2 regions of the Amphritea sp. GJ51-11 genome follow, and region 2 is predicted to be linked to the other one. Evidence: predicted binding sites of a transcription regulator. Region 2 holds the regulator's gene; the other holds the start of a gene.
What was found. The regulator FNR, encoded in region 2, switches genes on or off when oxygen is low (the NO sensors DNR and NnrR bind a similar motif). The targets are predictions, from matches to a motif close to TTGATNTANATCAA.
Positions count from the first base shown of each region.

Region 1: the regulator FNR is predicted to act here: its motif matches at 3,742-3,755, upstream of AC0L4K_RS17965 (Hsp20/alpha crystallin family protein).

Region 1 is NZ_CM147881.1:3,974,805-3,990,460, forward strand. Features, by position in the region: gene ribD (bifunctional diaminohydroxyphosphoribosylaminopyrimidine deaminase/5-amino-6-(5-phosphoribosylamino)uracil reductase RibD) at 1-1,017, opposite strand, end outside; gene nrdR (transcriptional regulator NrdR) at 1,023-1,502, opposite strand; gene glyA (serine hydroxymethyltransferase) at 1,668-2,924, opposite strand; gene AC0L4K_RS17965 (Hsp20/alpha crystallin family protein) at 3,134-3,553, opposite strand; gene ettA (energy-dependent translational throttle protein EttA) at 3,823-5,484, shown strand; gene AC0L4K_RS17975 (PilZ domain-containing protein) at 5,613-5,972, shown strand; gene radA (DNA repair protein RadA) at 5,974-7,347, opposite strand; gene AC0L4K_RS17985 (O-acetylhomoserine aminocarboxypropyltransferase/cysteine synthase family protein) at 7,507-8,781, shown strand; gene can (carbonate dehydratase) at 8,849-9,574, opposite strand; gene hemE (uroporphyrinogen decarboxylase) at 9,633-10,697, opposite strand; gene AC0L4K_RS18000 (FAD-dependent oxidoreductase) at 10,840-12,261, opposite strand; partial or broken gene gltB (glutamate synthase large subunit) at 12,334-15,656, opposite strand, start outside.
Region 2 is NZ_CM147881.1:1,941,674-1,957,329, forward strand. Features, by position in the region: gene AC0L4K_RS08500 (SulP family inorganic anion transporter) at 1-892, shown strand, start outside; gene AC0L4K_RS08505 (YigZ family protein) at 885-1,487, opposite strand; gene AC0L4K_RS08510 (cation diffusion facilitator family transporter) at 1,512-2,675, opposite strand; gene AC0L4K_RS08515 (bile acid:sodium symporter family protein) at 3,104-3,994, shown strand; gene queE (7-carboxy-7-deazaguanine synthase) at 3,977-4,600, opposite strand; gene rdgC (recombination-associated protein RdgC) at 4,868-5,782, opposite strand; gene AC0L4K_RS08530 (adenine phosphoribosyltransferase) at 5,944-6,486, opposite strand; gene fnr (fumarate/nitrate reduction transcriptional regulator Fnr) at 6,596-7,375, opposite strand; gene hemN (oxygen-independent coproporphyrinogen III oxidase) at 7,463-8,854, opposite strand; gene AC0L4K_RS08545 (sulfite exporter TauE/SafE family protein) at 8,924-9,598, opposite strand; gene ccoS (cbb3-type cytochrome oxidase assembly protein CcoS) at 9,595-9,795, opposite strand; gene AC0L4K_RS08555 (heavy metal translocating P-type ATPase) at 9,823-12,291, opposite strand; gene AC0L4K_RS08560 (FixH family protein) at 12,298-12,804, opposite strand; gene ccoG (cytochrome c oxidase accessory protein CcoG) at 12,889-14,304, opposite strand; gene ccoP (cytochrome-c oxidase, cbb3-type subunit III) at 14,476-15,360, opposite strand; gene AC0L4K_RS08575 (cbb3-type cytochrome oxidase subunit 3) at 15,357-15,560, opposite strand; gene ccoO (cytochrome-c oxidase, cbb3-type subunit II) at 15,566-15,656, opposite strand, start outside.

The DNA.
Region 1 (15,656 bases), 2.0 Mb from region 2:
TAAAAACATCGGCCGAGCATTGCTGCCCAATAGTTTCATGGCCTGATACAGCACCAACTCATCCACCAGCCCGGCTGCCATAAAAGCACCCGCGAGGGTCGCACCGGTTTCGACCAACACTTCATTACATTCTCGACAGGCCAGTTCCTGCAACAACAGAGGCAGATCAATCGCCCCATTGTGGGCCGCTAACGTTAACCATTCAACATTCTTATATGCCGAAATAAAAGCGGGGGCATCGACACAGCTAACAATCAGGGTACGGCCTGGCAAACTAAGCAACTTCGCCTGTTCGGGTATCCGCGCCGAACTATCCAAGATCACTCGTAACGGCTGGCGCTGAGCGATTTCAGCCGCATTATCCAGCCCTAGTTCGGCTTGCCGTACCGTTAATGAGGCATCATCGCTAATAATCGATGCCACGCCACTGATCACCGCAGAACTACGAGCCCGTAACCGCTGCACATCCTGTCGTGCTAACGGTCCGGTAATCCACTGACTTTCACCGGAAGCCATCGCCGTACGTCCATCGAGGCTCGCCGCCATTTTTAGACGCACAAAAGGTCGCCCTATTGCCATACGGTTAATAAAGCCGGGATTGAGCTGACGACACTGATCCTCCATCAACCCGCAACGCACGGCGATGCCCGCCTGCCGTAGTTTTTCTAACCCATTACCCGACACCTGCGGATTGGGATCGACCATGCCGACAACAACTTCAGCGACTCCAGCCTTAATCAAGGCATCAGCACAGGGTGGCGTTTTGCCAAAATGACTACAGGGCTCCAAAGTAACGTAGGCAGTACAGCCTTTGGCCTGATCTCCGGCCTGACGTAGGGCGTTAACCTCCGCATGGCCTTCACCGGCTTTACGATGATACCCCTGTGCAATCAGGTTGCCATCTTTAGCCAGCACACAGCCAACCCGCGGATTTGGCTCGGTGGTATACAGCCCCTGCCAAGCAAGCTTGACGGCGAGGGACATAAATTGGTGATCTGCAACGCTCCAGTCTGTCATCCTGATTACTTGGCCTTCACGGCGTCCTCTTTTTTCTGTTCTGACAAGCGATCGATCTCTTCTTTAAACTCATTGATATCCTGAAAGCTACGATACACTGAGGCAAATCGCACATAAGCGACTTGATCCAACTTACGCAGTTCATGCATCACCTCTTCACCCACGGAGCGAGAAGGTAGCTCACGTTCACCCGTCGCCCGCATACGCTGTTTAATACGGCTAATACAAGCTTCGATATCTTCGACACTAACAGGTCGTTTTTCAACGGCTCGTTGGATACCGGCACGTAGCTTATCTTCATCGTAGGGTTGGCGGGTGCCATCGGCTTTAATTAGACGGGGCATCAGAAGCTCAGCGGCTTCATAGGTGGTAAAACGTTCATGACAGGTGATACATTCGCGCCGACGGCGAATCTGCTGTCCTTCTGCCACCAAGCGGGAATCGACCACCTTGGTTTCATGAGCATTACAGAACGGACAGTACATATATCATCCTCAAAGAGCGTGGCTGTGCTAGCAGCCAAAAGAGAGCGTTTTAATGCTTAGATAAACACTTCTAACCGGTCATTTAACAGCGCTTATATAAACAACCGGGGCGCACAAGGCGCCCCGATAGAGAAACAGATCGTCAATAGTGCCTATTGTAACGGTTTACTTATAAACCGGGAAGCGAGCACAGATATCCAAAACGTTCTGTTTAACAGTGTTAATCACATCTTCGTTATCGATGTTATCCAGCACATCGCAGATCCACTGAGTCAATTGCTCAGCTTCCGCTTCTTTAAAGCCACGACGGGTAATCGCAGGTGTACCGATACGCAAACCAGAAGTCACAAACGGAGAACGCGGATCGTTTGGTACTGAGTTTTTATTCACGGTGATGTTTGCCCGACCAAGCGCTGCATCAGCATCTTTACCGGTATATTCTTTACCGATCAGATCGACCAAGAATAGGTGGTCATCGGTGCCATCAGAGACGATTTTAATACCGCGCTCTTTAAACACTTTAGCCATGCTCTGAGCATTTTTAACAACCTGAGCCTGATACGCTTTCCAATCATCCTGCATCGCTTCTTTGAAGCATACCGCCTTAGCAGCGATAACATGCATCAACGGACCACCCTGAGATTCAGGGAAAACCGCAAAGTTCAGCTTTTTCTGCAAATCTTCATCCGCATTAGCCGACAGAATCAAACCACCACGAGGACCACCGAGGGTTTTATGCGTTGTCGTTGTTACCACATCCGCCACGGATAATGGGCTAGGGTAAACACCCGCCGCAACCAAGCCAGCAACGTGAGCCATATCGACGAACAGATAAGCACCCACTTTATCGGCGATATCACGGAAACGCTGCCAATCAACGATACGAGAGTAAGCAGAGAAGCCCGCCACGATCATTTTGGGTTTGTGTTCCAGCGCCAAACGTTCAACTTCAGCGTAATCGATCTCACCAGTTTCAGCATTCAAACCGTACTGAACTGCATTGTAGATACGACCCGAAAAGCTAACCGCGGCACCGTGAGTCAAGTGACCACCGTGAGCTAAGCTCATGCCCAACACAGTATCACCCGGCTGACACAGCGCCATATAAACAGCAGCATTAGCCTGTGAGCCTGAGTGAGGCTGGACGTTAGCATAGGTTGCACTGAACAGCTCTTTAGCGCGATCAATCGCCAGCTGTTCAACCACATCAACATGCTCGCAACCGCCGTAGTAACGCTTGCCAGGGTAACCTTCCGCATATTTATTGGTCAGCTCAGAACCCTGTGCTTCCATTACCCGTGGGCTGGTATAATTTTCAGAAGCAATCAGTTCGATATGCTCTTCCTGACGCTTGGCCTCAGCCTGCATCGCAGCATATAGATCTGGATCAAAACCAGCGATAGTCATCTCTTTGCTAAACATTAGCGGTCCCCAAGGTTGAGATTTACACCGGCCCGGCTACCGTGCTGTCGCAGCAACGATCTTCAGGGCCTTGGAAAAGCCGCGTATTATAGTCGAATTTATATACAAAACGCACTTGAAAGTGAGTCAGTTAAGAGAGAATTTCGTTCATAAAGGCGATATTCCCAACAACGGCACGCTATCGGGAATATCGTTTCGTGGGCGCGACCCTATTCGATCGCGATAGTGACGTTGGAAGGCTGTTGTTGCTGAACTTTAGGCAGTGTCAAATTCAACACGCCGTTATCAAAGCTAGCTTTAATGCCAGCAGGGTCAACATCAGCACCGACACTCAAGGAGCGAACAAATTTACCGTAGTGGCGTTCTTGGCGAATTAACTTGCCATCTTTTTCCTGTTTGTCTTCCTGTGTCGTTTCGGCGCTGATCGACAACACCCCATTTTCCAACGCGACATTGATATCTTCTTTTTTGATACCCGGCAGATCAACCCTCACCAAATATTGACCTTCGCCATCATGCACATCAATAGCGGGCACTTTATCGCCAGTTTCCGCACGCTGTACCGGGCGAAAGAAATCATTAAAGAATGTATCGTCAAATAAACTATTAAAACGTGTCAGATTGTTCATCTCTCGGTCCTCCCAGTCATGATTAAAGTGATGCACCCTAAGATGACAACGCCGCCGGCGGTTCTTTCAGCGCGTTAAGCGACAGACCAATAAGCCCTTATTAGCTCGATAATTAGCGCCCCAGCAGCCTTCGTCACCCGGTGCATCCTTAGTGTAGAAAGCTCATTTCAGATTCTCCAGTGGCTTTTTTGACCTATATCAAATAGCAATAAACTCTTTGTAGGGCTAAGATATGCGCAGTTTTGAGATAACAGAAAACAGGTTGTGTAATGGCTCAGTACGTTTACAGCATGAACCGGGTCGGCAAAGTAGTGCCCCCCAAACGCGAAATACTAAAAGATATCTCCCTGTCCTTCTTTCCTGGCGCCAAGATCGGCGTATTGGGCCTGAACGGGTCGGGTAAATCCTCCCTGCTCAAAATCATGGCGGGTTTAGATAAAGAATACCTTGGTGAAGCACGGCCAATGCCGGGCATCAATGTCGGCTATCTGCCTCAGGAACCACAACTCGATGACAGCAAAACCGTCCGCGAAGTGGTTGAAGAAGCCGTTGCTGATGTAAAAGAAGCACTGGATGGACTCGAAGGCGTCTACGCAGCCTACGCCGAACCCGATGCTGATTTTGACGAATTGGCCAAACAGCAAGCTCGCTATGAAGATCTCATCGCGGCGAAAGACGGCCATAATCTGGACGTCATGTTGGAACGGGCCGCCGATGCAATGCGTCTGCCACCGTGGGATGCAGAAATCAAAAACCTTTCCGGGGGTGAACGTCGCCGTGTGGCGCTCTGCCGCCTACTGCTCGACAAGCCCGATATGCTGTTGCTGGATGAGCCGACCAACCACTTGGATGCTGAATCGATCGCTTGGATCGAACGTTTTCTTCAGGAATACCCCGGCACCGTAGTGGCCATCACCCACGACCGTTATTTCTTGGATAACGCAGCGGGCTGGATTTTGGAGCTCGACCGTGGTCGCGGCATACCTTACGAAGGCAACTACTCTAGCTGGCTAGAGCAGAAAGATAAGCGCCTAGAAATGGAATCCAAACAGGAAGCGGCCCACCATAAAGCGGTCAATGCCGAGTTAGAATGGGTACGTCAGGGGCAGAAAGGCCGCCAGGCTAAATCAAAGGCCCGTCTGCGCCAGTTTGAAGAGATGAACTCCCGTGAGTTCCAAACACGCAACGAAACCTCTGAAATCTATATTCCACCAGGGCCTCGTCTGGGCGAGAAAGTAATTGAACTGCATAATGTGACCAAATCATTTGGCGACAAAGTGCTGTTTGAAGACCTATCACTGACAATTCCGCAGGGTGCCATTGTCGGCATCATCGGTGGTAACGGTGCGGGTAAATCAACCCTATTTAAAATGATTACCGGGCTGGAACAGCCAGATACTGGCACCATTGAAGTTGGCGACACTGTCAAGCTGGCTTATGTCGATCAAAGCCGTGATCTAGCGGGCAACAAAACCGTCTGGGAAGAGATTTCTGAAGGGCAGGACAATATTGTTGTAGGCAACTACACCACCTCGTCCCGCGCTTACTGCGGCCGTTTTAACTTTAAAGGTGCCGATCAGCAGAAATTTGTTAAAGATCTGTCCGGCGGTGAACGTAACCGATTGCATATGGCGAAACTGCTCAAAGAGGGTGGTAACGTACTGCTACTCGATGAGCCAACCAACGATCTGGATGTCGAAACTCTGCGAGCACTGGAGGAAGCTTTACTGGCATTCCCAGGTTGCGCCGTGGTGATCTCACACGACCGTTGGTTCCTCGACCGTGTCTGCACCCATATGCTGGCCTACGAGGGCGACTCTAGCGTGCAGTTCTTTGAAGGTAACTACACCGAATACGCCGAAGATTACAAAAAGCGTTACGGTAAGGATCATCAGCCAGAACGTATCAAGTATAAGCGCATCGCTAAATAAGCGCGCCCGCCGCCTTATCAGCATATTAAAAACCGGCCCCGTGCCGGTTTTTTAATATCTCAAGCTGTGTAAACCAATTGATGTTCTCTGTAGAACAGATATTCTTAACGTAATAGCAGGAGAAAACTATGACTGATCGGCGACGTTTCCAACGCATCACCTTTGACGCAGACTGCGAAATTCAAACCGCAGATAATAGCTGGCCCATCAAGCTGATTGATATCTCATTTCAAGGCGCGCTAACATCGGTGATCGCCCCTGCACTATTGGACATAGGCGATGCTGCGGAATTAGTGATTCGCTTGTCTAATGATATCGTTATCCGCATGCCCGTGATTCTACGTCACCACCTTGGCACCTATCTAGGCTTTGAGGCTCAGACGATGGAGCTAGAAAGCCTAACCCACCTGCGCCGCCTAGTTGAGCTGAACTTAGGCTCTGAAGTGCTACTCGAAAGAGAGCTAGAACACCTCAGCGCAAAAGAGTAACTCAGAGCGCATCTAGTGCTTCCGATAGCTGACTAACCCCTACCACCGTCATCCCCTCCGGCGACCGCTTCGGCACATTAGCCTTAGGCACAATGGCCCGACGGAAACCATGTTTAGCCGCTTCTTTAATCCGTTCTTGCCCATTGGGTACTGGCCGTATCTCGCCGGACAAGCCGACTTCACCAAAGGCAATTAGATCTTGCGGCAAGGCTCGATCACGAAAGCTCGACACCACCGACAGCAATAATGCCAAGTCGGCGCTGGTCTCTAATACTTTGACACCACCGACCACGTTAACGAAAACATCCTGATCGCCGGTTTGCAGCCCACCGTGACGATTCAAAACCGCCAACAACATCGCTAGACGGTTTTGCTCTAGCCCTACCGCTATGCGGCGTGGGTTATTCACATGACTCTGATCCACCAGCGCCTGCACCTCGACCAACAGCGGCCGCGTTCCTTCCCATACCACCATGACCAAGCTGCCGGGGCTAGGCTTATCACCGCGACTCAAAAAGATCGAACTGGGGTTTTTCACCTCTTTTAAACCTTGCTCTAACATCGCGAACACGCCCAGCTCATTCACCGCGCCAAAGCGATTCTTATGGCTACGCAGGGTACGAAAACGACCATCGCTATCCCCCTCAAGTTGCAACGAACAATCGATCATATGTTCCAGCACTTTTGGTCCAGCGAGCGAGCCATCCTTGGTCACATGACCCACCAGAAATAGCACCGTGCCGGTCTGTTTGGCAAACCGAGTCAAATAAGCTGCTGCTTCACGCACCTGTGAGACGCTACCCGGGGCCGATTGCACATCATCCACATGCATCACCTGAATCGAATCCACCACCAGCACTTTCGGTTTGAGCTGCTCGGCGATAGTACAGATCTGCTCAACACTGGTTTCTGACAGCATCTTCAGATTCGTGGTGGTCAGCCCCAAACGCTGCGCCCGTAAGGCCACCTGCTGTAATGATTCCTCACCGGTGACATATAACGCAGGCATCTGCTGTGCTAGATGGCACATAGTCTGTAATAACAGCGTACTCTTACCCGCCCCCGGATGGCCGCCGATCAAAATTGCCGAGCCGGGCACTAGCCCGCCACCCAATACCCGGTCAAGTTCACCCGAGCCCGAAGCAAAGCGCGGCATATCCGCCAGATTAACTTCCGATAAATCTTGCACCTTGGCTAGGCCACCTGCGCCCGCATAGCCTTCAAACCGCGCGCCTCGTGCGGCACTAGGTTTGGCGCTGCCGAGGCGCACTTCGGTCAGGGTATTCCACGCATGGCAGGCGCTACATTGCCCCTGCCATTTAGAATAATCTGCACCGCAGTCATTACAGACATACGCACTCTTTGCCTTAGCCATCGGGCTCTCCTCTCAAATCAGTCAGCGCATTCTAGCGGAAGCAGCGGCAGCTTGTACAAAAGAGAACTTTATTTCTGCCGCTGAAGGGCTACAATCTAGCGCACAAGAATCGACCTAAAACGAAAATAAACGTATCACATTGTTCATGAGGAGCATCAGATGAAACTGGAAACAATTGCCGTCCATGGTGGTTACAGCCCGGAAGAAACGACTAAAGCGGCCGCGGTGCCGATCTATCAAACCACTTCTTACGCTTTTGACAATGCCCAACACGGCGCCGATCTGTTTGATCTGAAAGTCCCTGGCAATATCTACACCCGCATCATGAATCCAACCAGCGATGTACTGGAACAGCGGATCGCCGCGATGGAAGGCGGTGTTGCGGCACTGGCCGTGGCATCGGGCATGGCAGCCATCACCTACGCGATCCAAACAATTGCGGAAGTCGGTGACAACATCATCGCCACTAGCGAGCTATACGGCGGCACCTACAACCTGTTTGCTCACACACTGCCCCGTCAAGGTATTGAAACCCGCTTTGCCAATAAAGATGACTTTAGTGCAATGGAAGCCCTGATCGATGATCGCACCCGCGCCATCTATTGCGAATCGATCGGCAACCCATCCGGCGGCATTGCTGATATTGAAACACTGGCTGAACTGGCCCATAAACACGGTCTGCCATTGATCGTCGACAGCACCGTCGCTAGCCCAGCCCTGTGGCGTCCTATCGAACACGGTGCGGATATCGTTGTTCAAGCGGCCACTAAGTATATTGGCGGCCACGGTAACTCCATCGGCGGTGTCATTATCGACTCAGGCAAATTCCCTTGGGCTGACCACGCTGATCGTTTCCCACTGCTAAATACCCCCGATATCTCTTACCACGGCGTGGTCTACACCGAAGCCTTTGGTCCAGCCGCCTTTATTGGTCGCTGTCGCGTGGTACCACTGCGCAATACCGGTGCGGCACTGTCACCCATGAACGCCTTCTTATTGCTGCAAGGTGTTGAAACACTGTCACTGCGGATGGAACGGGTCTGCGAAAACACCCTCAAGGTAGCTAAATACCTAGAAGGCCATGAACAGGTCAAATGGGTGAGCTACGCAGGTTTGGAAAGCCACAAAGACAATGCCTTGGCTAAGAAGTATATGAACGGACAGGCATCCGGCATCCTCAGCTTTGGTATCGCCGGTGGCCGTGAAGCGACCCGTAAGTTCTATGATGCGCTGAATATTTTCACTCGCCTTGTGAATATCGGCGATTGCAAATCACTGGCATCTATCCCTGCTGAAACCACTCACCGTCAGTTGAACGATGAAGAGCTGAAATCTGCAGGTGTTAGCGATGAAATGGTTCGCCTATCCATCGGTATCGAGCATATCGATGACCTACTAGCTGATTTAGAGCAGTCGCTTCAAGCGGCTAAGTAACACCCGCTAAAAAAAGCCCCGCAACTGCGGGGCTTTTTGTTATCAGAGCTAGTCGTTGCAAAAACAGTTAATCAAAGAGCTTACGTACTCGGTCCCACAAGGTGCGGGCATTGTGACCTTTTTCCGATGCGACCGCCAATTGCCGCAAGGCTTCAATCTTACTGATCGCCAAATTATATTGCGTTTCAACCTCTTCATCCTCAGAAGCATTGAATTCGAGATCATTGACTAACCCATCATTCAAACCGTAGATCCAACCGTGCACGGTCAGATCTTGCCCCTCGGCCCAAGCATCTTGAACAATCGTGGTTTCACAGACGTTAAACGCTTGCTCAATCACATTGAGCTCACATAGCCGATCCAATCGCTGATGAGAATGATCCCATGCGGATAGCAGATCACGATGTTTTTGATTCACCTTGCGAATCTGCCGCAACCAGTTATCGATCAAGCCATGAGGAGTGCTCTCTAACGCCGCCTTAACACCACCACAACCGTAATGTCCCACTACCATGATATGTTTAACCTTGAGCACCTGAACCGCATACTGAATCACAGAAAGGCAGTTCATATCCGTGTGGATAACCAGGTTTGATACATTACGATGTACAAATAGCTCACCCGGCAACATACCCACAATCTCGTTGGCCGGCACCCGGCTATCAGAACAACCGATCCAAAGATATTCCGGCGCCTGCTGTTGAGCGAGGGTTTCAAAAAAGTGCGGATCATCCTGGTTAATCTGTTCGGCCCACTGCCGATTGCTGTCTAAAAGTTGAGTCAGTCGTTTCATGATTTTCCGCTAGATAACAAAAGAGGGCTTAACGCCCCCTTATTTAACATGATGTCTGTTAGACGTGATACTGCGCACTGAGTTCATGCACCGCATCAACAAAAATTTTAGGCTGATCAGGATCAACAAACTGATGTATACCGTGTCCGAGGTTGAACACATGACCCGGACCACTGCCGTAACGAGCCAGAATGTCGGCGACTTCGGTACGAATAACGTCGGCTGAACCATACAGCACGGACGGATCCATATTTCCCTGCAGCGCCACTTTATCGCCAACCCTCGCACGGGCATCATCAATATTGATAGTCCAGTCCAAACCTAACGCATCGGCACCGGATTCAGTCATCGCTTCGAGCCACTGACCACCGTTCTTAGTAAACATAATCACCGGCACGGTACGGCCCTCATGTTCACGGATCAAACCATTAGCAATCTTCTGCATATAGTTAAGCGAGAACAGCTGATACATTGGGCCACTCAGCACACCACCCCAGGTATCAAAGATCTGTACTGCCTGAGCGCCACTGAGGATCTGTTGGTTAAGGTAGTCAGTCACAGACTGGGCCAACTTGTCTAACAGCTGATGCAGCACCTCTGGGGTCGCATACATCATCTGTTTAATATGCCGGAAATCTTTACTCGAACCGCCCTCAACCATATAGGTTGCCAGCGTCCAAGGACTGCCAGAAAAACCGATCAATGGAACCCGGCCATTCAGCTCAGTACGGATGGTTTTCACTGCATCCATCACATAATCAAGATCACGGGCTGAATCCGGCACCGGCAGCGCATCAACATCGGCTTCAGTACGGATAACCTTTTTAAACTTAGGCCCTTCGCCCGCTTCGAAGTACAAACCTAAACCCATCGCATCAGGAATGGTCAGAATATCGGAGAACAGAATCGCGGCATCGAGATCGTAACGCTCCAACGGCTGAATAGTCACTTCGCAAGCTAGCTCTTTATTCTTGCACAGGCTCATAAAATCACCGGCCTGAGCACGAGTCGCACGATACTCTGGCAGATAACGACCCGCCTGACGCATCATCCATACCGGTGTAACATCGACAGGCTCACGCATCAGCGCGCGCAGAAAACGATCATTCTTCAATTCAGCCATTGCTTTTTCTCGATTCAGATTCAAAACTGGGGGCATTTTACAGGTTTTTACACACAGGCGCGAACAACTCTCCTGTTTGCTGATCTGTAACATAAAGATAAAAAAAGGCCGCCGAAGCGACCTTTTTCAAACAGGCAGATAATTACACTTTAAGGTAATCCAACATGCCTTCGGCCGCTTTACGGCCTTCGTCGATAGCGGTAACAACGAGATCAGAGCCGCGCACCATATCACCACCGGCAAATACTTTCTCATTGCTAGTTTGGAAGGCAAACGCTTCATCGACCGAGGTTTTGATACGGCCATCCTGATGCAGATCGATACCAAAATCCGCAAACCATGGTGCAGGACTTGGACGGAAACCAAAGGCAACCAGAACCGCATCCGCTGGCAGAACTTCTTCACTGCCTTCGACCACTTCAGGACGACGACGACCGTTTTCATCCGGCTCACCCATTTGGGTAGTCACCACTTTAATACCGGTCACTTTAGTGCCATCACCGACAACTTCCACCGGTTGGCGGTTAAACATGAACTGCACACCCTCTTCACGAGCGTTTTCAACTTCACGTTTAGAACCCGGCATATTGGCTTCATCACGACGGTAAACACAGGTAACACTGTTGGCTTCTTGACGAATAGAGGTACGGTTACAGTCCATCGCGGTATCACCACCGCCGAGCACAACCACATTCTTACCCTTCACGCCGATGTAATCGGCCACGTCTTTTTCAAAGCCAAGGCAACGGTTGACGTTAGAGATCAAGAACGGCAAGGCATCATAAACACCCTCCAACTCTTCACCGGGGAAACCACCCTTCATGTAGGTATAGGTACCCATACCGAGAAATACTGCATCGTATTCATCGACCAGTGTTTGCATCTGCACGTCTTTACCAATTTCAGTATTCAGACGGAACTCAACACCCATGTCGGTAAAGACTTCACGGCGACGCACCATGATATCTTTATCCAGTTTAAACTCTGGGATACCAAAGGTCAGCAAGCCACCAATTTCTGGATGGCGATCAAAGACCACCGGTTTAACACCGTTCCGCACCAGTACATCCGCCGCAGCCAGACCCGCAGGACCAGCCCCGATGACAGCCACTTTTTTGTCGGTGACCGGCACTTTACTCATATCCGGACGCCAGCCCATGGCAAACGCGGTATCGGTGATATGCTTTTCCACCGAACCAATTGTCACAGCACCAAACTCATCATTCAGTGTACAGGCACCTTCACACAAACGGTCCTGTGGACAAACACGGCCACAGACTTCCGGTAATGAGTTGGTCTGATGACTCAGCTCGGCCGCTTCAATAATATTGCCTTCTGACACCAACTTAAGCCAGTTAGGAATATAGTTGTGTACCGGACACTTCCACTCACAGTATGGATTGCCGCACTCAAGACAACGATGCGCTTGTTCCGACGCATCCTCAGATTTGAACGGCTCATAGATCTCAGCAAACTCCTTCTTACGGACATTCGCTGCAATCTTGGTTGGTCCTTCACGCTCTACTTCCAGAAACTGAAAATCATTCTTCAGACGTTCAGACATTCTTCACCCCGCCTAATAATGTCTGCCCGCAGGCAGACACAGCTATAACTAAACACCTGTTCGATGAACCCATCACTCCGGACGAGAGCGCATATCAGTCAGCAGCTCTCCCAGACTGGCGGCTTTTGGCTTAACCAACCAGAAACGACCGATATAGTCATCGAAGTTATCAATCATCTCCTGACCCCACTGACTAGCGGTGGCTTTAACAAAGCCGATAATCACAGAGCGCAGATGGTTTTTGTACTCTTCCATGTGCTGTGGCGCGACCCGATGGATATCCACCAACTCATGGTTGTACTTATCAACAAAGGTATTATCCATATCCAGTACATAAGCGAAGCCACCGGTCATACCCGCACCGAAGTTGTAGCCCGTTTGACCCAGTACCGTAATCAGACCACCGGTCATGTACTCACAACAGTGATCACCGGCACCTTCGATAACCGCATGACAACCTGAGTTACGCACCGCAAAACGCTCGCCCGCACAACCCGCTGCATACAACGTACCGCCGGTAGCACCGTATAGACAGGTATTACCGATAATCGCCGTTTCATTGCTCGCATAGGTGACAACATCTGGCTGACTGATAACAATCTTACCGCCCGCCATGCCTTTGCCGACATAGTCGTTGGCATCACCCTTGAGGAATAATTCCTGACCACCGGCGTTCCAAACACCAAAGCTCTGCCCGGCATGACCGGTAAAGTTAAAGCGAATTGGCGCTGAAGACATGCCAAGATTGCCATGCACCTTCGCGATAGCACCGGAAGTGCGAGCACCAACTGAGCGGTCACAGTTAGTAATTACCAACTCAAACTCGGCACCAGACTTATCTTTAATCGCTTGTTCTGCCAGTGCTAGCATCTTGCTATTCAAAGCACCGGTATCATAAGGATCGTTGTGTTCAACCTGACAGGTTTGCGGATATTCAGCCGGAATACCAGCATCCGAGATCAGCGGCGACAGATCTAATTTGCCATGTTTAACCGTGGTACCGGCCAGCAGTTCCAGCAGATCAACGCGACCGACCAGCTCCTCCAACGAGCGAACACCAACCGAAGCCATCCACTGACGGGTTTCTTCAGCAACGAAGCGGAAATAGTTTTTCACCATCTCGACCGTGCCACGGTAATGTTTCTCCCGCAGCTCTTCGTTTTGGGTTGCCACACCGGTGGCACAGTTATTCAAATGACAGATACGTAGATACTTACAACCGACAGCAACCATCGGCATGGTACCGAAACCAAAACTCTCAGCACCAAGGATCGCTGCTTTAACCACATCCAGACCCGTTTTTAAACCGCCGTCCGTTTGCAGGCGAATCTTGCCACGCAAATGATTACCGCGCAGTGATTGATGCGCATCGGCCAGACCCAGCTCCCATGGCGACCCGGCATAATGAACCGATGTCAGTGGGCTAGCCGCAGTACCGCCATCATAACCGGAGATCGTAATTAGATCAGCATAGGCCTTGGCCACACCACAGGCAATCGTGCCAACACCTGGACGAGAAACCAGCTTCACTGAAACCAGCCCTTCTGGGTTAACCTGTTTCAGATCGAAAATCAGCTGAGCCAAATCTTCAATCGAGTAGATATCATGGTGCGGCGGTGGCGAAATCAGCGTCACACCCGGCACTGAATAACGCAGCCGTGCGATCAACTCGTTTACTTTACCACCGGGCAGCTGTCCACCTTCACCGGGCTTAGCACCCTGAGCGACCTTAATCTGCATTACATCCGCATTGATCAGGTATTCAGGAGTCACACCAAAGCGACCAGACGCCACCTGTTTAATCTTAGAACGCCGATTGGTCCCATGACGAGCAGGATCTTCCCCCCCTCACCGGAGTTCGAGCGACCGCCCAACTCGTTCATCGCCATCGCCAGACATTCATGCGCTTCTGGAGACAGGGCACCGAGTGACATCGCCGCGGAGTCGAAACGTTTAAACAGATTTTCGACCGGTTCCACTTCACTCAGGGGAATCGAGTGAACATCTTTCCGCAACCCCATCAGGTCGCGAATCGTGGCCACGCCACGCTTATTCACCAGATCAGCATAGGCCTGATAATCAGCGGCATCAGCACTGCGAACAGCCGTATGGATCGTGCGTACCACATCCGGGTTGTAGGCGTGATATTCACCGCCATGGACGTATTTTAGTAAACCACCCTGTTGGATTTTCTTACGGGCAATCCAAGCGTCGTTAGACAATATCTGCTGATCTTTCTGGAAATCGCTGAAATCAGCGCCTTCGATACGGCTAGCAACTCCAGAGAAACACAGATCAACCACTTCAGAGCAAATACCCACGGCTTCAAACAGCTGGGCACCACGATAAGATGCCACCGTAGAGATCCCCATCTTCGAGAGGATCTTCATCAGGCCTTTCTTAATACCTTTACGATAGTTTTCATGACTATCGAGCCAGTCCATCCGCATCTCGCCGGTAGCACACAGGTCAGTCAAGACACGATACGCAAGGTATGGATAAACTGCAGTTGCACCGAAGCCAAACAGCACAGCAAAGTGATGCGGATCACGAACCGTACCGGTTTCCACCACAATATTAGCGTCAGCCCGCAGGCCGGAGTTAATCAAACGGTGATGTACGGCACCGGTCGCCATCGCGGCATGCACCGGCAATTTGCCTTCAGCTATCGCGAAATCAGACAGGATAATAATAACCTTGCCGGAACGCACCAAGGCTTCGGCTTGATCAGCAACCGATTCAATCGCCGCTTTTAGATCCATAACCGTAGGGTCATAGTTCAGATCGATCTGCGCTACACCAAAGCCATCAACAGTGTTGTTTTTCAGGCGCAAAAACTTACTGGCCGACAACACTGGAGTCGTCAGAATAACCCGACGCGCATGTTCTGGTGTTTCTTCAAAGACGTTTCGCTCAGCACCGATACAGGTTTCCAACGACATCACGATCGCTTCCCGCAGGGGATCTATCGGTGGGTTAGTCACCTGAGCAAACTGCTGGCGGAAGTAATCATAAACAGAGCGCACTTTTGATGACAGCACCGCCATTGGCTTGTCGTCACCCATGGAACCCACGGCTTCCATACCGCTTTCGCCCAATGGTCGCAGGATTTGATCCCGTTCTTCGAAGGTCACCTGGAACATCTTCATATGTGTTTTGACCTCTTCCGGGGTCATCTCACAGAAAGATTTTGACTCTTCAGTCAGGTTCATGGTTTGTTCGAGAGGTAAAGCGTTTTCACGCATCCACTTCTTATAGGGCTGCGCTTTCTTCAGTCGCTCATCCACATCGGCGGTATGTAACACTTCCCCGGTTTGGGTATCGATAGAGAGAATTTGACCCGGACCAACACGCCCCTGAGATACAACATCTTCAGGTTTATAATCAAACACACC
Region 2 (15,656 bases):
CGATTCGCTGCTGACGTCGCTGGTGGCAGATAGCGTGACCAAGACGCAGCATAACTCCGATCGTGAACTGATCGGCCAGGGCATTGGCAATATGGTCGCGGGGCTGTTTGGTGGTTTACCCGGGGCGGGGGCTACCATGCGCACCGTGGTTAACATCAAAGCAGGAGGTCGAACCCCACTGTCGGGTTGTTTTCATGCGCTTATCTTGGTGGCGGTATTGCTTGGTGCAGCCCCCTTAGCTGAAAGCATTCCCCATGCGGTGTTGGCCGGGATTCTGATTAAAGTTGGTTTAGATATTATTGATTGGCGCTTTTTGTCCCGCTTACACCGTGCGCCATTGTTTGTGGCTGCGCTCATGCTGGTGGTGTTGGTATTAACCGTGGTGGTCGACCTAGTGACGGCGGTGTTTGTTGGTGTGTTTATCGCCAATGTGGTGACGGTTAAAGGTTTGGCGGATCATCAGCTCGATAGTATCCGCGTGATTGATAGCCATGCAGGCAGTGACGAAGGGCTCAGTAAACGGGAGCGCGCTTTATTGGCTGACACCCGAGGGCGAGTCATTTTGTACCAATTTGATGGGCCGGTGAGTTATGCCGCGGCACAAGGGTTGGCTGCCAAGTTACAAGGGCGTCGTCCCCATGATGCCTTGTTAATGGATTTTAGTCGGGTGCCTTTAATCGATGTTTCTACCGCGCTAGCGATTGAAGACATGATTGTTGAAGCGCAAGCATTAGGCCGGGATGTTCATATGATTGGCTTAAACTCAACGGTCAAAGATATTCTCGAACGGTTCAAAGTGTTGAGCTTAATACCCCAAAGTTTCTGTCATGAAACCCGTAAAGAGGCCTTGGAAACCGCCTATGCGATGGTGTTTCGGGATGAGCTCAACTGACGCATAGGTTAACTTGGTGCTGAAACGGGGTGAGGGCGAGTTTGAATGCGTCGAGTCGGTTGGCGGCGAGTTTGGCGTTGATTTGTATCTGTGTGCCAAACAGTCGTTCGCAGTCGGTTAGTTGAAACTGTGCGATCAATTGCTCAAGTTCGCCAGTGAGATCATAGGGGGCGGTCATCGTTAACTGCAGTGTTGGAGTGACCGTTTCACAAGGCAGCGCCTGCAACGCTTCCTGTACCGCTTGTGAGTAGGCCCGTGCAATACCGCCGGTGCCCAGTTTGATACCGCCAAAATAGCGTGTGACAACCGCGCAGATGTTGCCTAATTCACTGTGTCGCAACACATTTAGCATGGGTTGTCCGGCAGTGCCTTTAGGTTCGCCATCATCACTGTAGTTCCATTGATGAGCATCATTGGGGCTGCCTGCAATATAACACCAGCAATGATGGTTGGCTTTAGGGTGCTGGGTGCGTATGACGTCAATAAAAGCGGTGGCGCTGTGACGGTCGGTGACCGGCCAGATATCGCAGATAAACCGGCTTTTGCGCACCTCAATTTCAGCCTGATGCGCTTTAGCAGGGCGGTTATAATCCACGGGGTATGACTCCTAAAGCGATGATTACAGTCTAGCCGGTTGTGTACCAAGCCAAAGATGAATGCTTCTAAACCAGCTATATTGGCCAAACAGTTGGGTTAGTTCAGCCTCGAGTGCCTTCAAATCGATAGCGCGGTTGTCGGTGGTATCTAACAGCATCAGTTCAATTTCAACAGAATCCCGGCGGTAGAATAGCGCCAGTCGGTTGATGTTTAATTCTGGATGGCCCGTTTGGTCGAGCAATTCCCAGAGAATACCGCTGATTTCGGTTCTGACTGGCAAGCTCATCGATAGGTCGTGGCCCTCTTCATCATCATAGGTATCGATATGGAAGATGGCATGGCCAACATCTTCAAACTTCTGCATCAACCGGTAGACCGCTTGGTCACCGATAAAGTGGCCTTCTGAGGCGCTCAGGTGGGGCGCTACTTGAAGATGCATCTCTAACTGACTCTGACTACCCATACTACGACTTTTGAAACTGTGGACGCTGAGAACCCCTTCGACACCCATAATGACATCGGTATAGGCTTGTATCTGCTCTTCAGGTAAAGCGGTATCGACCAGTTCGAGAATGCTCTTCCAAGTAAGGTCCCAACCGACCTTCGCGATGATCAGGGCGACACCAATGGCCGCGGCTGAATCAAGCCACGCTATGCCGGCCATCGCGCCTGCGACACCAAAAAATACCACGATGGATGAAAAGGCATCGGTGCGGCTGTGCCAAGCATTGGCAATAATCAGATCTGATTTAATACGCAGGCCCACGGCGAGGGTGTAGCGGTAGATCATCTCTTTTGAAAACACTGAAATAGCGGCGACGACGAGGGCAGGCCACTCGGGCAGTTGTAATACTTCATTACGCAGCAGGGTTAATAAGCTTTCATAGGCCATTGCACCGGCCACGGCCACCAGCACACAACCGAGAATAACGGTGCCGATGGTCTCAAAGCGAGCATGCCCCCAAGGATGTTCTTCATCAGGTTCTTGGTGGGAGTATTTAATAATCCAGACCACCAAAACGTCGGTCAGCAGATCGGACAGCGAGTGGATACCATCGGCGATTAACGCACTCGAATGGGCGATCATCCCGAAGACAATTTTGAGCATCCCAAGGAGGGTATCAAGGATGGAGCCGATGATGGTAATTCGCTGGGCTTGTGCCTGGTGGCTACGGGATTCGGGCATGGTAAAAAAAATCCAATTTTTGACGAGGGCAATATGGTAAGGCGATCCGATTCAATTGGCCAGTTGAAAGCTATTTTTATTAAATTTATTTGTTAAAAAAGGGTTGACTTCTTTTCGTCACAGCAATGACGCGGAATTGAAACAGTTCTTGGATAAAAAACCAAGATTTGCCGATTGAATAAGATTTATTGAATATAAGCTATTGATTATTATATTAAAATACATCTGGTTAAAAAGTAACCATATTGTCTGAGACGGTCTAAACTCGGGCAATTTGGCGGTGCTAAGGTAGGGTACCCACAATGTTATCCACAATTAATGTGAGTAGATTGAGACAGCCCTTTAGTTCTCTGTAATCTGGCGGTTGTCGCCGGCGTGTCAGGACCATATTATGGGCTCTGACAAACTTGAAATGGGAGTATATGTGGATGGAAGGTGGCAATGCACTTTCGCTGTTATTACCGGTGGCGTTGTTTATTATTATGTTAGGCATGGGACTGACATTGAGGCTAGCGGATTTTGCCCAGTTACGCTATCGACCCGTGGCCATAGTCGCCGGTGTCGTGCTGCAGTTGATTGTGTTGCCGTTACTCGCTTGGTTGGTGGTGAGCCTGATGAATTTGCCGCTGTTATTGGCCGCCGGATTGATGATTGTCTCCTTTGCGCCCGGTGGAGCGACATCGAATATGATCAGCTATCTCTGTCGGGCGGATACGGCCCTGTCGATTTCATTGACGGCCATCACCAGTCTGATTATTCCCTTTTCACTGCCTTGGCTTACCTGGTTAACACTTGAATATCTTCTTGGCGAAGGGGTGCTGGTGGCGTTACCGCTGCTCACCACCATTATGAAGTTGGTCGTGGTCACATTAGTGCCGGTGGCGTTAGGTCTTGTGATTAATCATCGTTGGCCACAGGTTTGTGCGCAATTGCAGAGACCGATAAAAGTGCTATCACTGGTGTTTATGGTGATCGTGGTGGTGATGATCAGCTGGGCCAATCGTCAAGTTTTACCAGAACTGCTGCCGGTGTTGAGTCCGGCGATTGTATTGTTGGCCACTAGTGCGATGCTATTGGCAGGTTTGTTCGCGCGCTATCTTTTGCGACTCGATACCGCTACCGCCCTAACATTGAGTATTGAGACGGGTGTTCAGAATGCGGGTACTGCTTTGATGGTCACAGGTGCCTTACTACAACAGCCAGAGATGTCTCTGGCGGTATTGTTGTATGGCATCTTGATGCAGATACCAGCACTGCTACTGGTGGTGTGGCGTAACTGGCCGGTAAGCCTGAGATCTGCTTCAGTCGATACCCAATAATTTATGAGTCTGCAAACTGAGTTTCCATTGAGGGTTGGCTAAGCAGAAACGGATGCTATCCTGGGTGTTCATGCGCTGCAATGGGCCATCCATTGGTTGCAGGTAGAAATGAGTGAAGCCTAGGCTGTTAAATTGTTCCGGCAGGGCAAGGGGCTGAGGGTAGACCAATTTAAGTTCATCACCACTGCGCTGCACCAGTTCAGCATCAGCTTTAGGGCTAACGCAGACCCAGTCGATGGCGTCGGGGACGGGTAAAGTACCATTGGTTTCGACCGCAATCTCAAACCCTTGCTGATGCAGTGCGTCAATTAAAGCGGTATCAAGTTGCAGCAGCGGCTCACCACCGGTGCAGACAACATAGGGCTGACCTTGTTGGCCAGTAGTGGTGTCAGGCCAGAAGCTTTTAACCGCTTGGGCTAAGGCTGCCGCTGATGCAAACTTGCCACCGTTTTGACCATCCGTGCCGATAAAGTCGGTGTCGCAAAAATCACAGACCGCTTTGGCGCGATCCTGTTCACGCCCGGACCAGAGGTTACAGCCGGTAAAACGACAAAAAACCGCAGGCCGTCCGGCCTGTGCACCTTCACCCTGAAGGGTGTAAAACATCTCTTTTACGCTGTAAGTTTTGCTCACGGAATGGCCCTGATCTGCTGGATGCGGCTAGTCTACACAGTGGTTAACTAAGTTTAAATACTAACGTGACAATGGGGGCGACAATGACGCGGTTATTGACTTTGGAAGTTAAGTTCTATTGCGGGTAACAAAACAAGTTATTTGCGCGAAGTATTTTGCGGTGTAACTGGAGAATCAAACCGGTCAGTGCGACCGGCTTGAACGTGATGATGACACTAGCGTGACATTAGCCGGTCGCTTCTAAGGGCGCTGGGCTTGACCACCAAAGGCTTCGGTTAGTGCTGGAATCAAGCGGGTGAGTTCCAGTGACATCTGTACGAAGTCGGCATCAAATTGCGCAAAGGCTTCATCAGGACTGTCCTGATCCATCTTCTCTTTCAGTTGATCCGAGAGTTTAATCCGTTTGATACACAGGTCATCCTGCAAAATGAAGTTAAGGCTCTCTTGCCATTCCAGTGCAAGTTTGACGACTCGTTTGCCTGCTTCAAGGTGGTGGCGGATCTCATCGCTATCAAGATCTTGGCCTTTACAACGGATAATGCCGGTTTCGACTGCACTGTCTCTCAGCTCGCACTCATCCAGTGGTTCTAGGCCGGTGTAACGTTCTTCTGGCTGCTCTAGCCAATGAGACATGACTGCAGAAGGGGCATGATTAACATCCGGCAATACAACCGGCAGAGAGCCTAATAAGCTGCGTAGGTGGCTGAGTAGTTCTTCGGCGCGCTTGTGGCTGCTGGCATCAACGATAAGCAGGTTATGTGCTGGGGCGATCAGTGCCCAAGTCGTTTGGAACTTGCTGAATGCGCGCGGTAGTAAGTCCAAAACAATTTCATCTTTGAGCTGGTCTTTCTCTTTTTTATAGACCTTGCGGGCTTGCTCATCCTCGATCAGCTTCACTTTCTTATCCAGCTGCTGACGGATCACCTGGGTGGGAATGATTTTGTCTTCTTTTTGTGCCGCGATCAGCATAAAGCCGTTGCCAGCATGTACGAGCATTTCGGAGAGATCGCCACTGGGGCTTACCCAGCCAAAGCGGCTAAGTTCTTGGCTACCACAGGGGGTAAAGGCTTTCTCGCTGAGTTTTTCTTCAAGGGCTTCAGGGGTGTAACTAAACTGCTGGGTGAAACGGTAAAAGATGGCATTTTTGAACCACATGAGAATAAGCCCTTAATAACAGATAAAAAAAGAGTGGCTATTGTAAAGCGATATCCGGCGGTGGGACAGAACTGATCTTGATAATATTAAGGTGATTAGCGTTGGGGCACCGTTGCTCGGTGTAGAGCGCGTTGTTGGGTGCCCGTGACATGCGTAGAGGATTAAAGGCCTTCGTAGGCCAATAAGGTAAAGACAGGAATATCGCTTTGCTGAATCAGCTCTGAGCCGTTGAGATCGGGTAGATCAATAAGAGCAGCGGCTTCATACACTTCAGCACCGAGCTCTTTGATAATGGTGCTGGCGGCGAGAATGGTGCCGCCGGTGGCGATCAGATCATCAAAGATCAGCACTTTGTCGCCAGCAGCGACCGCATCGACTTGCATTTCGACGGCGGCGGTGCCGTATTCAAGGGCATATTCGCGATGAATAGTTTTACCCGGCAGTTTGCCTTTTTTTCGTACCAGCACTAATGGCAGATTGAGTTGATAAGCGATGATTGAACCAAACAAGAACCCCCTGGCATCAATACAGGCAATATGGGTGACTTCGGTATCGATATAGCGCTGAATAAAGGCATCGGCAATCATTCTCAGGGCTTTGGGGTCTTTAAACAGTGGGGTGATATCTCTGAACATGACGCCAGGTTCTGGCCAGTCCGCTATCGTGCGCATAACTGACTTTATATAACATTCATCGAAACTCATCGGGGGTACCTTAAAACAGTAGGGCTAATATCGAGTAGCCCGATCAGGGGCCAGTACGATCAAAATAATACCCGCTAAAGAGCGGGTATTAGGATGTTGCAAGTGAGGTTTAGTCGAGCGGACAGGTTTTGTTCTCAGACATCGGAATGTCTTGAGATTCACCGGATAGACGATAGATCTCTTCGAGGTTGCTCAGTTCGATCTCTTTACCATCGACCCGTACCAGCTCCATTTTTTGGAACCGGGTAAAAATACGGCTAACGGTTTCGACGGCTAAGCCAAGGTAGTTACCGATCTCGTTTCTCGACATGGATAAACGGAACTGGGTTTCTGAATAACCACGCAATTTGAAGCGAGTCGATAGTTTAATTAGGAAGGTCGCAACGCGTTGTTCAGCATTCTTCTTGCTCAATAGCAGCATCATCTGCTGGTCATCACGAATCTCTTTGCTCAGTGTCCGTAGGATCTGGCGGCGCAACTCTGGCATCTGTCCTGATAGCTCATCGAGCCGTTCAAAAGGGATTTCGCAGACGGTGGTTGTTTCAAGAATTTTTGCTGAAACAGGGTATTGTTCGCTATCAAAACCACTGATGCCGACCATTTCGCCGGGGAAGTAAAAGCCGGTAATCTGTTCTTCACCCTCATTGGTCAGAGTATAGGTTTTAAGGGTGCCCGCGCGAATAGCGTAGACAGAAGAGAAGGCCTCACCTTGATGGAAGAGGTGATCGCCTTTTTTCAGCGGGCGGCTCTTATCGATAATATTATCGAGCCGATCGATTTCAGTCATGTTCAGGGACACAGGTAAACATAAAGAGCTCAGGCTGCATGTATTGCAATGCACCTGTCTTAAGCTGTGTAGTTTCCCTTCTGATGCCTTATGGTTGCCCATAACTATGTCCTGTCTTCGTTGATTTATTAGATAGTGCTTATAAGTGATTATCTACTAAATCAACGGCAGGGTGAAGTATTTCCCGTATCAAATGATGCGGGAGAAGCCTTTGGTTGCTTCCTGCTTAGGAATGTAAGCATCAAAGGCCATGCAGATGCGGCGGATAAGTAAGCGTCCGGCAGGGGTAACATCGATACGCTTATCACCGAGGACGACTAAGCCATCGCCGGTGAACTTTTGCAGTTCCTGCAGTTCCTCGGCGAAATAATCGGCGAAGTTGATATCAAATTGCGCGTCGATAGCGGCCATATCGAGCTGGAAATGACAGATAAGTTGGGTGATCACAGCTCGTCTAATGCGATCATCGGTGCTAAGTGTGACACCCCGTTTAATCGCGTTTGTACGCGCTTCGACGGCGCTGGTATAAGCACTCATATCATGTTCATTTTGATAATACACATCACCGATCTGACTGATCGATGACACACCCATCGCCACTAGGTCGCAATCGCTGTGGGTGGTATACCCTTGGAAGTTACGATGAAGTTTACCGTTTTGTTGTGCTAAGGCGAGTTCGTCATCAGGTTTAGCAAAATGATCCATGCCGATATAAACATAGCCAGCACTCATCAGCTTGCTGATGGTGGTTTCTAGAATCGCCAGTTTAGTTTCGGGACTAGGCAGATCTTCGGCTTTGATATGGCTCTGAGAACGGAAACGATCCGGCATATGGGCATAGTTAAACACGGATAGTCGGTCAGGGCTCAACTCAATAATGGTGTCCAGTGTCTTGGTGAAGCTGGCCAGTGTCTGGTGTGGCAGGCCGTAGATCAGATCGATATTGATGGAGCGGAAGCCGAGACGACGGGCTTCATGGAGTACATCGGCGATCTCTTCAACCGGTTGTACCCGGTTAACCGCCTGCTGCACTTTTAGCTCAATATCTTGTACACCAAAGCTGACCCGGTTAAAACCGATCTCTCGGAGCACTTTAAGCATCTCATGATCCACTTCGCGGGGATCAATCTCGATGGAGTAATCACCGGAATCATCATCTAGCAGGGTGAAATTTTCTCTGAGCTTTTGCATCAGCTCAATCATCTGCTGATTGCTGATAAAAGTGGGTGTGCCGCCGCCAAGATGTAGCTGTTCAACCGTACGAGCATCAGAATACCATTGAGATAACTGGGTCATCTCTTGATATAAGGTATCGAGATAGGGCTGAGCTTTTTTTCGATTACGGGTGATGACCTTATTACAGGCGCAGTAATAACAAACATGCGCACAGAATGGAATGTGCACATAGAGCGATAACGGTGCTGTCTTATCGGCGGTTTGTTGGCCCGTGTTTACCAGATCTACCGCCGATAACTCAGGGTCGAACTGAATTGCAGTAGGGTAAGAGGTGTAGCGAGGGCCGGACAGGTCATAACGGCGGATCAGATCGAGATCCCATTTAATCAGGTTGTTCTGGTTCACAACATTTCTCACTCTTACTGCAAAGGGAGGCGATTATAAGGATTTTTCCCCAACCCGTATTGATACCAATCAATAAAGGTTCACGCCAAGCCCCGGCCAAGGAATGGTATATAGCCCAAACAGGATAATTAGCAATCCAGCAATGGTTTGTGCTTTTTTGTTTTTAAGTAAGGCTTGCACTTGATTGGCGAGCAAACCGGTAGCGAGCATAGCGGGTACCGTGCCTAAACCAAAGCAGGCCATCATCATCGCGGACACTTTCCAGTCGCCGGCCGTGGCGCTCCAGATTAAGGTGCTGTAGACCAACCCGCAAGGTAACCAACCCCAAAGTGCACCCAGCGCTAGAGCCTGTAAGGGATTGCTCACGGGTAAGAGTTTTCGGCTGAGGGGTTGAATATGTCGCCAGAGGTGGTTTCCCTGTTTTTCCAGATAGGCCAAGCCGCGCCAGATCTGTGCTACATAGAGACCCATTAATATCAGAATCAGGCCCGCTAATGTGCGTAGCACGATAAACACGTCCGGGGAACTGATAAGCCAGCCGAGACTACCGAGCAGTGCGCCGGCCACGGTGTAACTGGAGATTCGCCCCAGATTGAATCCGAGTAGCAGCAACAGCGGGCGTTGGTTTTTTTTGTCGATGCCCATGGATACGGCACTAGAGATGCCGCCGCACATGCCTAAGCAGTGGGCGCTACCGAGTAAGCCGAGCAGGAGGGCCGTAAGAGCCGTTACGGGTTCGGTCATTGCGTTTTGTCGGCAGGCTTAGGTTGCTTGGGCTTGGCTTCGTCCGGAATGAGATGTTCATCATCGTCATAGAGAATGCTGTGAGCCGGGGATTCAAGGTCGTCTAACTGACCGCTGTTAACTGACCAGAAAAAACCCCATATAGCGATACCCGCCAGCATGATAGCGATAGGAATAAGCAGGTAGATAATTGACATAGCAGTGCTTCACTCAGATTGTTGTGACTATTCTACCCGATCGGGGCGGCCAAGTTTAGTCAGCCTTAGGGCGTTGCCGACCACCACTAACGAACTTACTGACATGCCGATTGCCGCCATCCACGGGGCGATCATGCCGGCTGCAGCAAGGGGTAGAGCGATCAGGTTATAAAACAGTGCCCAGCTCAGATTTTGGCGAATGTTGCTACGGGTGCGTCGAGCCAATCGTAGAGCCTGAGGTAAGCGCATCAGTTCACCGGACATTAACACCGCGTCCGCATTGGTTTTGGCCAAATCGGTAGCCGAGCCCATGGCGATGGAGGTCTGTGCGCCGGCCAGCACCGGGATATCATTAATGCCATCACCGACCATCACCAACTGTGCGCCGTTATCTTGCAGTTGTTGGATATGCTGTAGCTTCTGTGCAGGGCTAACGCCGGAGACTACTTTGTCGATCTTGAGCTGTTGTGCAATATGGCCCACGGCAGCAGAACTGTCACCGGTAAGCATCTGCACTTCAAGCCCCATTTGTTTTAGTTGTTGCACCATCGTCGCGGCTTGTTTGCGGGCGGGGTCGGTTAAACCAAACCACGCCAACGGTTGATCATCATTGGCCAGTAGTAACCATTGGCAGTGGCTATCCGGTGCATCATCGAAACTCAGGGATTGACCACAGGCTTGGCTGGCAAATTGCGGCTTACCGATAAAAAAGCGCTGGCCATTAATGCTCCCCTCGAGACCCAAGCCGACATGGTTGGTGAGTTGTTCGGCGGCCGATATGGAGGTTAGCTGGGTGGCCTTGTGAAAAGCTCTTGCGATCGGGTGTTCGGAATGGGCTTCCAGTGATGCTGCGATCTCAAGACATTGCTGCGGGGTCAAATCTGCCAGTATTTGGCTCTGCTGTATCGACAGATTACCTTCGGTTAAGGTGCCGGTTTTATCAAAGACGATATGAGTGGCTTTCGCTAAGCTCTCTAGCACATGGCCGCGGGTAATTAGCAGTCCGTGTTGGCGAAGGGTGCCGGTTGCTGCGGTCAGTGCCGTTGGGGTCGCCAAGGACAGGGCGCAGGGGCACGTGACCACCAGTACCGACAGGGTTACCCAGAAAGCGTGACTGGGGTTGACTTGCCACCAGTACAGGCCGACAGTTGCGGCAATCAGCAGAACAGCGCTAACAAAATAGCCGGAGACTTTATCCGCCAGTTGAGCAACTTTGGGTTTTTCCTCATGGGCGCGTTCAAGTAAGCGCACAATCGCTGACAGCTGCGAGCTGGCGCCGACCTGGGTGACTTCAACATGAATGGGGTTTTCAACATTAATGGTGCCGCCGACAACACTATCGCCTTCACGTTTAGTGAGGGGAAGGTATTCGCCGGTGAGGGCCGATTCATCGATGCTGCTACTGCCTTGAACAATATTACCATCGGCGGGGATGGTGTGGCCGGGTTTAACAAGAATACGGTCGCCCTGTTGTAGCTCGTTGGCGGCAACAATTGCTTCGCCCTCATCAGTGCATAGAATGGCACTGGCGGGGAGTAAATTGAGTAGTGCATTGCCTGCTTTGCCGGTACGGTGGCGAGCTTTCATCTCGAGGAAGCGGCCGATCAGCAGGAAGAAGGTAAACATACTGACAGAGTCGTAATACACTTCGCCACTAGCGGTTACGGTGGCCCAGATACTGGCGGCATAAGCACCACCAATAGCGATGGACACCGGTAGATCCATGGTCAGATGGCGGGTACGAAGGTCGCGCAGGGCAGCCTGAAAGAACGGTTTGGCGGCATAGAAAATGACCGGTGTGGCGAGCACGAGGCTCGCCCAGCGGATAAAGTTTTCATAATCGCTTTCAAGGCTAGCACCGGCACCGGTGTAGAGTGCGACGGCCATCATCATGATCTGCATAGTGAAGACCCCGGCGATGCCTAAGCGACGCATCGCTCGTTTAGTCTCTTGTTCTAGCAGCTGTTCTTCTTTATCGGGATGATAGGGGTGGCCTTGATAGCCAATACTGTGCATCGCGAGAAATATATCACTCAATTTGATCTGCGCATCGTCCCATTGTACTCGGGCACGATGGTTGGTCAGGTTAACACTGGCCAGCGTAACTCCGTCCAAAGAACTAATATGATGCTCAAGTAACCAGACGCAAGCCGCGCAGGTGATACCCTCGATAACCAGGGTCGCTTGCTTATTGCCATCAGGGAGTTCAGCGACAAAATGCTTTTGTACGCTAGGGTGGTCATAGAGTTCGAACTCCGCCCTCAGCTGTTCTGTGGCGTTGAGTGAGTCTGGTGAAGAGGCTTCGTTGGTGCGATGTTTGTAGTAGTTTTCCAGCCCCCCGTCGGCGATAACCTGAGCTACCGCTTGGCAACCTGGACAACACATCTGTCGCGGCTGTCCGCCAATCGTGGTAAAAAATTGGCTACCAGAGGGGATATCAAGCCCGCAATGGAAACAGCTTTGATGGGTGTGCAGATTACCTTCAGGGGCATTCATCGTGGATTACTGGTTACCAAAGGTGAAACTTTGCTGATCGTAAGGCGGTGTCGCTTCATTGATCAACTGCCACTGTTTATCGAGTGGGCTGATAATGAGTTTTTTGTTGCCTTTGAGAACATTTTCTAGTTCGCCGCCGTAATAACCGGGCTTGAGTTCATTTAGCTCAACGCTAATATCAAGGCTGGCTTTAGTTGGGTGGCCAATAATCAGTTTTAATTGTGTTGGTAGTGTTTCGCCGGTAGCACTGTTTAGCTCAAGGTTTATATCACCGGTCATGGTGTCAAAACGTAGCGTGCCTGCAAGGCCCAATGAATCAGCAACCTCTTCCAGACGGTTGTCTTCGTGAAATGATTTCGCTTGCTTGGTGTATTCCTCAAGCACGACGCCATCATTGGTCACAACCGACGCAGTAATGTAGACAGTGGAATAAAGCACAGTGGCGATAAGGGGAGCCAGAATAAACCATAGCCAAGGTTGTTTATACCAAGGGCCGATATCTTGATCAGTCATATGTTTCCTTAAAAAGAAATAGCTGCTCGGAAGCAAATCCGGCAGCTATTCTAACTCAGTCAAATGGAGGAGGGTAGGTTTAGCTTAACGCTTAACCGGACCAATAAAGCGGTTTTCCTCTTCCACTAGAATGCTCGTGTCATCCAATGCCTGAACACGGAACATAATGTCGTAGTTCGGACGCTCAAGGAAGCGCGGATCGGCCTGTAGGCTGATAGGATGATCCAGTAGCTCACCGGAACGAATCAACACTTCACGCTCACCTGCCATGGTGATGCCTTCGACACCGGTCACGTCAATGGTGAAACGATGATCAACCTGCGACTTGTTCGCCAGTTTGAGCGTATAAACGTTCTCGATCATACCATTGGACGCTTGAACATAGAGTTGACCGCGGTCACGGATGATATCGACTTCGAGCGGTACCCGGCTGTAAAGGGTATAGCTAAAGGCGATAAACATTGCGCAGATGGCAATGAAGTAACCGATCAGGCGCGGACGGAGGATATGTGTTTCGCCACCTTCCAAGGCATGTTCGGTGGTGTAGCGCACCAGACCACGTTCATAGCCCATACGGTCCATGATGTCATCACAGGCGTCAACGCAGGCGCCACAGGCAACACACTCATATTGCAGGCCGTTACGGATATCGATACCGACAGGGCAGACGTGCACGCAGTTATCACAATCGATACAGTCGCCTAAACCTTCTGCTTTATAATCAGCATTTTTCTTACGTTTACCGCGATTTTCACCCCGTTTTTCATCGTAAGAGATAACCAGTGTATCGGCATCAAACATAACGCTCTGGAAGCGTGCGTAAGGACACATGTAAATGCACACCTGTTCACGCATCCAGCCCGCATTGGCGTAAGTGGCTACGGTTAGGAAACCGATCCACCAGGTTTCCCAAGGGCCGAGATCCCAAGAAAAAACAGACGGTAGTAGCTCCCGAATAGGGGTGAAATAACCGACAAAGGCGATGGCCGATGCGGCCGCAATCACAAGCCATAACGTATGCTTAGCGGCTTTACGGGCAAATTTTTCGCCGCTCCAGCCGTTTTTATCAAGGCGCATTCTCTGGTTGCGATCACCTTCGGTGACACGTTCAGCCCAGATGAAGAACCAGGTCCATACGAATTGTGGGCAGGCATAGCCGCACCAAAGTCGTCCTGCAAATACGGTAACAAAGAACAGTGTAAAAGCGAGAATAATCAGCAACCAGGAGAGCAACATGAAATCCTGGGGCCAGAATGTGAAAGCAAAGACATGAAATTGGCGGCTCGGTAGATCGAATAAGATAGCTTGGTGACCATCCCATTGAATCCAAGAGAAGCTGTAAAACATAACCAGCATGAGAATGCCGGAGATCGTTCTTAAGTTTTTAAAGAACCCTTTGTAGTACTTTACGTAGATATGCGCACGTTTGGCGTACAGGTCACCCTTTGCGTCACCTTTGGCGTGCTTTGGCGTTACATCCTTAACTGGTATTTGATTCATACCATTCCTCACCATCAAGTAGTCGAAATACCAACACTAATATCCTCCTCTATGTTGAGGTGGTGTATTAGTGAATTCGAATATTATACGCGGTTTAAGACTGCAGTTAAGCTGCAGCACAAAAAAAGGCGATATGATTTGCATCATATCGCCTTTTTATTGATCTAAGCCTTACTTGTTAGACAGGCTGTACACATAAGCAGCGATAAGTTGAATCTTATCATCGCTTAACAGTGCTTTGTGTGCTGGCATAACACCACCACGACCGGTACGAATTGTGTGGCTGATCTGCTCGAAAGAGTTGCCATACAACCAAGTGTTATCGGTCAGGTTTGGAGCACCCAGTGCTTGGGTACCTTTACCGTCAGCACCGTGACAAGCAGTACATAAAGCCTGGAACTGTTGCTGGCCGCGAGCAGCCATATCAGCATCATGCTCAACACCGCTCAGTGACAGTACATAGCTAGTCACATCACGTACACCTTCTTCACCTAGGACAGGGCCCCAAGCAGGCATCGCGCCTTGACGACCTTCAGAGATAGTCTGTTTGATGGTGGCAGGTGCGCCGCCATACAACCAATCATTATCCGTCAGGTTAGGGAAGCCGTGTGCGCCGGCACCTGTCGCGCCATGACAAACTGAACAGTTGTTGGCAAACATGCGCTGGCCGATTTTCAGACCGTCAGGCTGAGCCTGAAGGTCATCAATTGACATAGCGGCATATTTAGCAAAAACAGGTCGATAAACCTCTTCAGCGTGTGCCATCTCTTCTTCATACTGACCCACAGATGACCAGCCGTAAAAACCTTTTACGTTAGCCATGCCGTACAGGGCAAGGTATGCAACAGCGAAGATAACGGTTCCAACAAACATCTGAAACCACCAGCTTGGCAGCGGATTGTCATACTCTTCGATACCATCAAAGGTGTGTCCCAGAGTTTCCTCTGTCGCTTCCTTATGAGGCTCGCTTCTACGCGTGGCAAGCAGCAACCAGGTACAACCCAGAATTACTACTAGGGTAATTGTCCATACCCATGCGTTCCAAAAAGGACTCATTTTTCATTTCTCCCGTTATTGGCTATATCGGCGCTTTTAGAGCTTTCGCTGGGAGAATCTTGCTCCTCGTCAGCGAATGGCAGTTGTGATGCTTCATCAAAACGTTTGCGGTTACCGGGTAATAACACCCAGATAAATAAACCGATAAACGTAATCAGCATCAATAGAGGCAGATATGGACCATAAACTTCGTAGCTCACTCGAGTTACCGCTTGTTGGTATATTGAGAGTGGAGTTTACCCAGTGCCTGCAGGTAGGCGATCACGGCATCAATTTCAGCCTTGCCTTCTACTTGC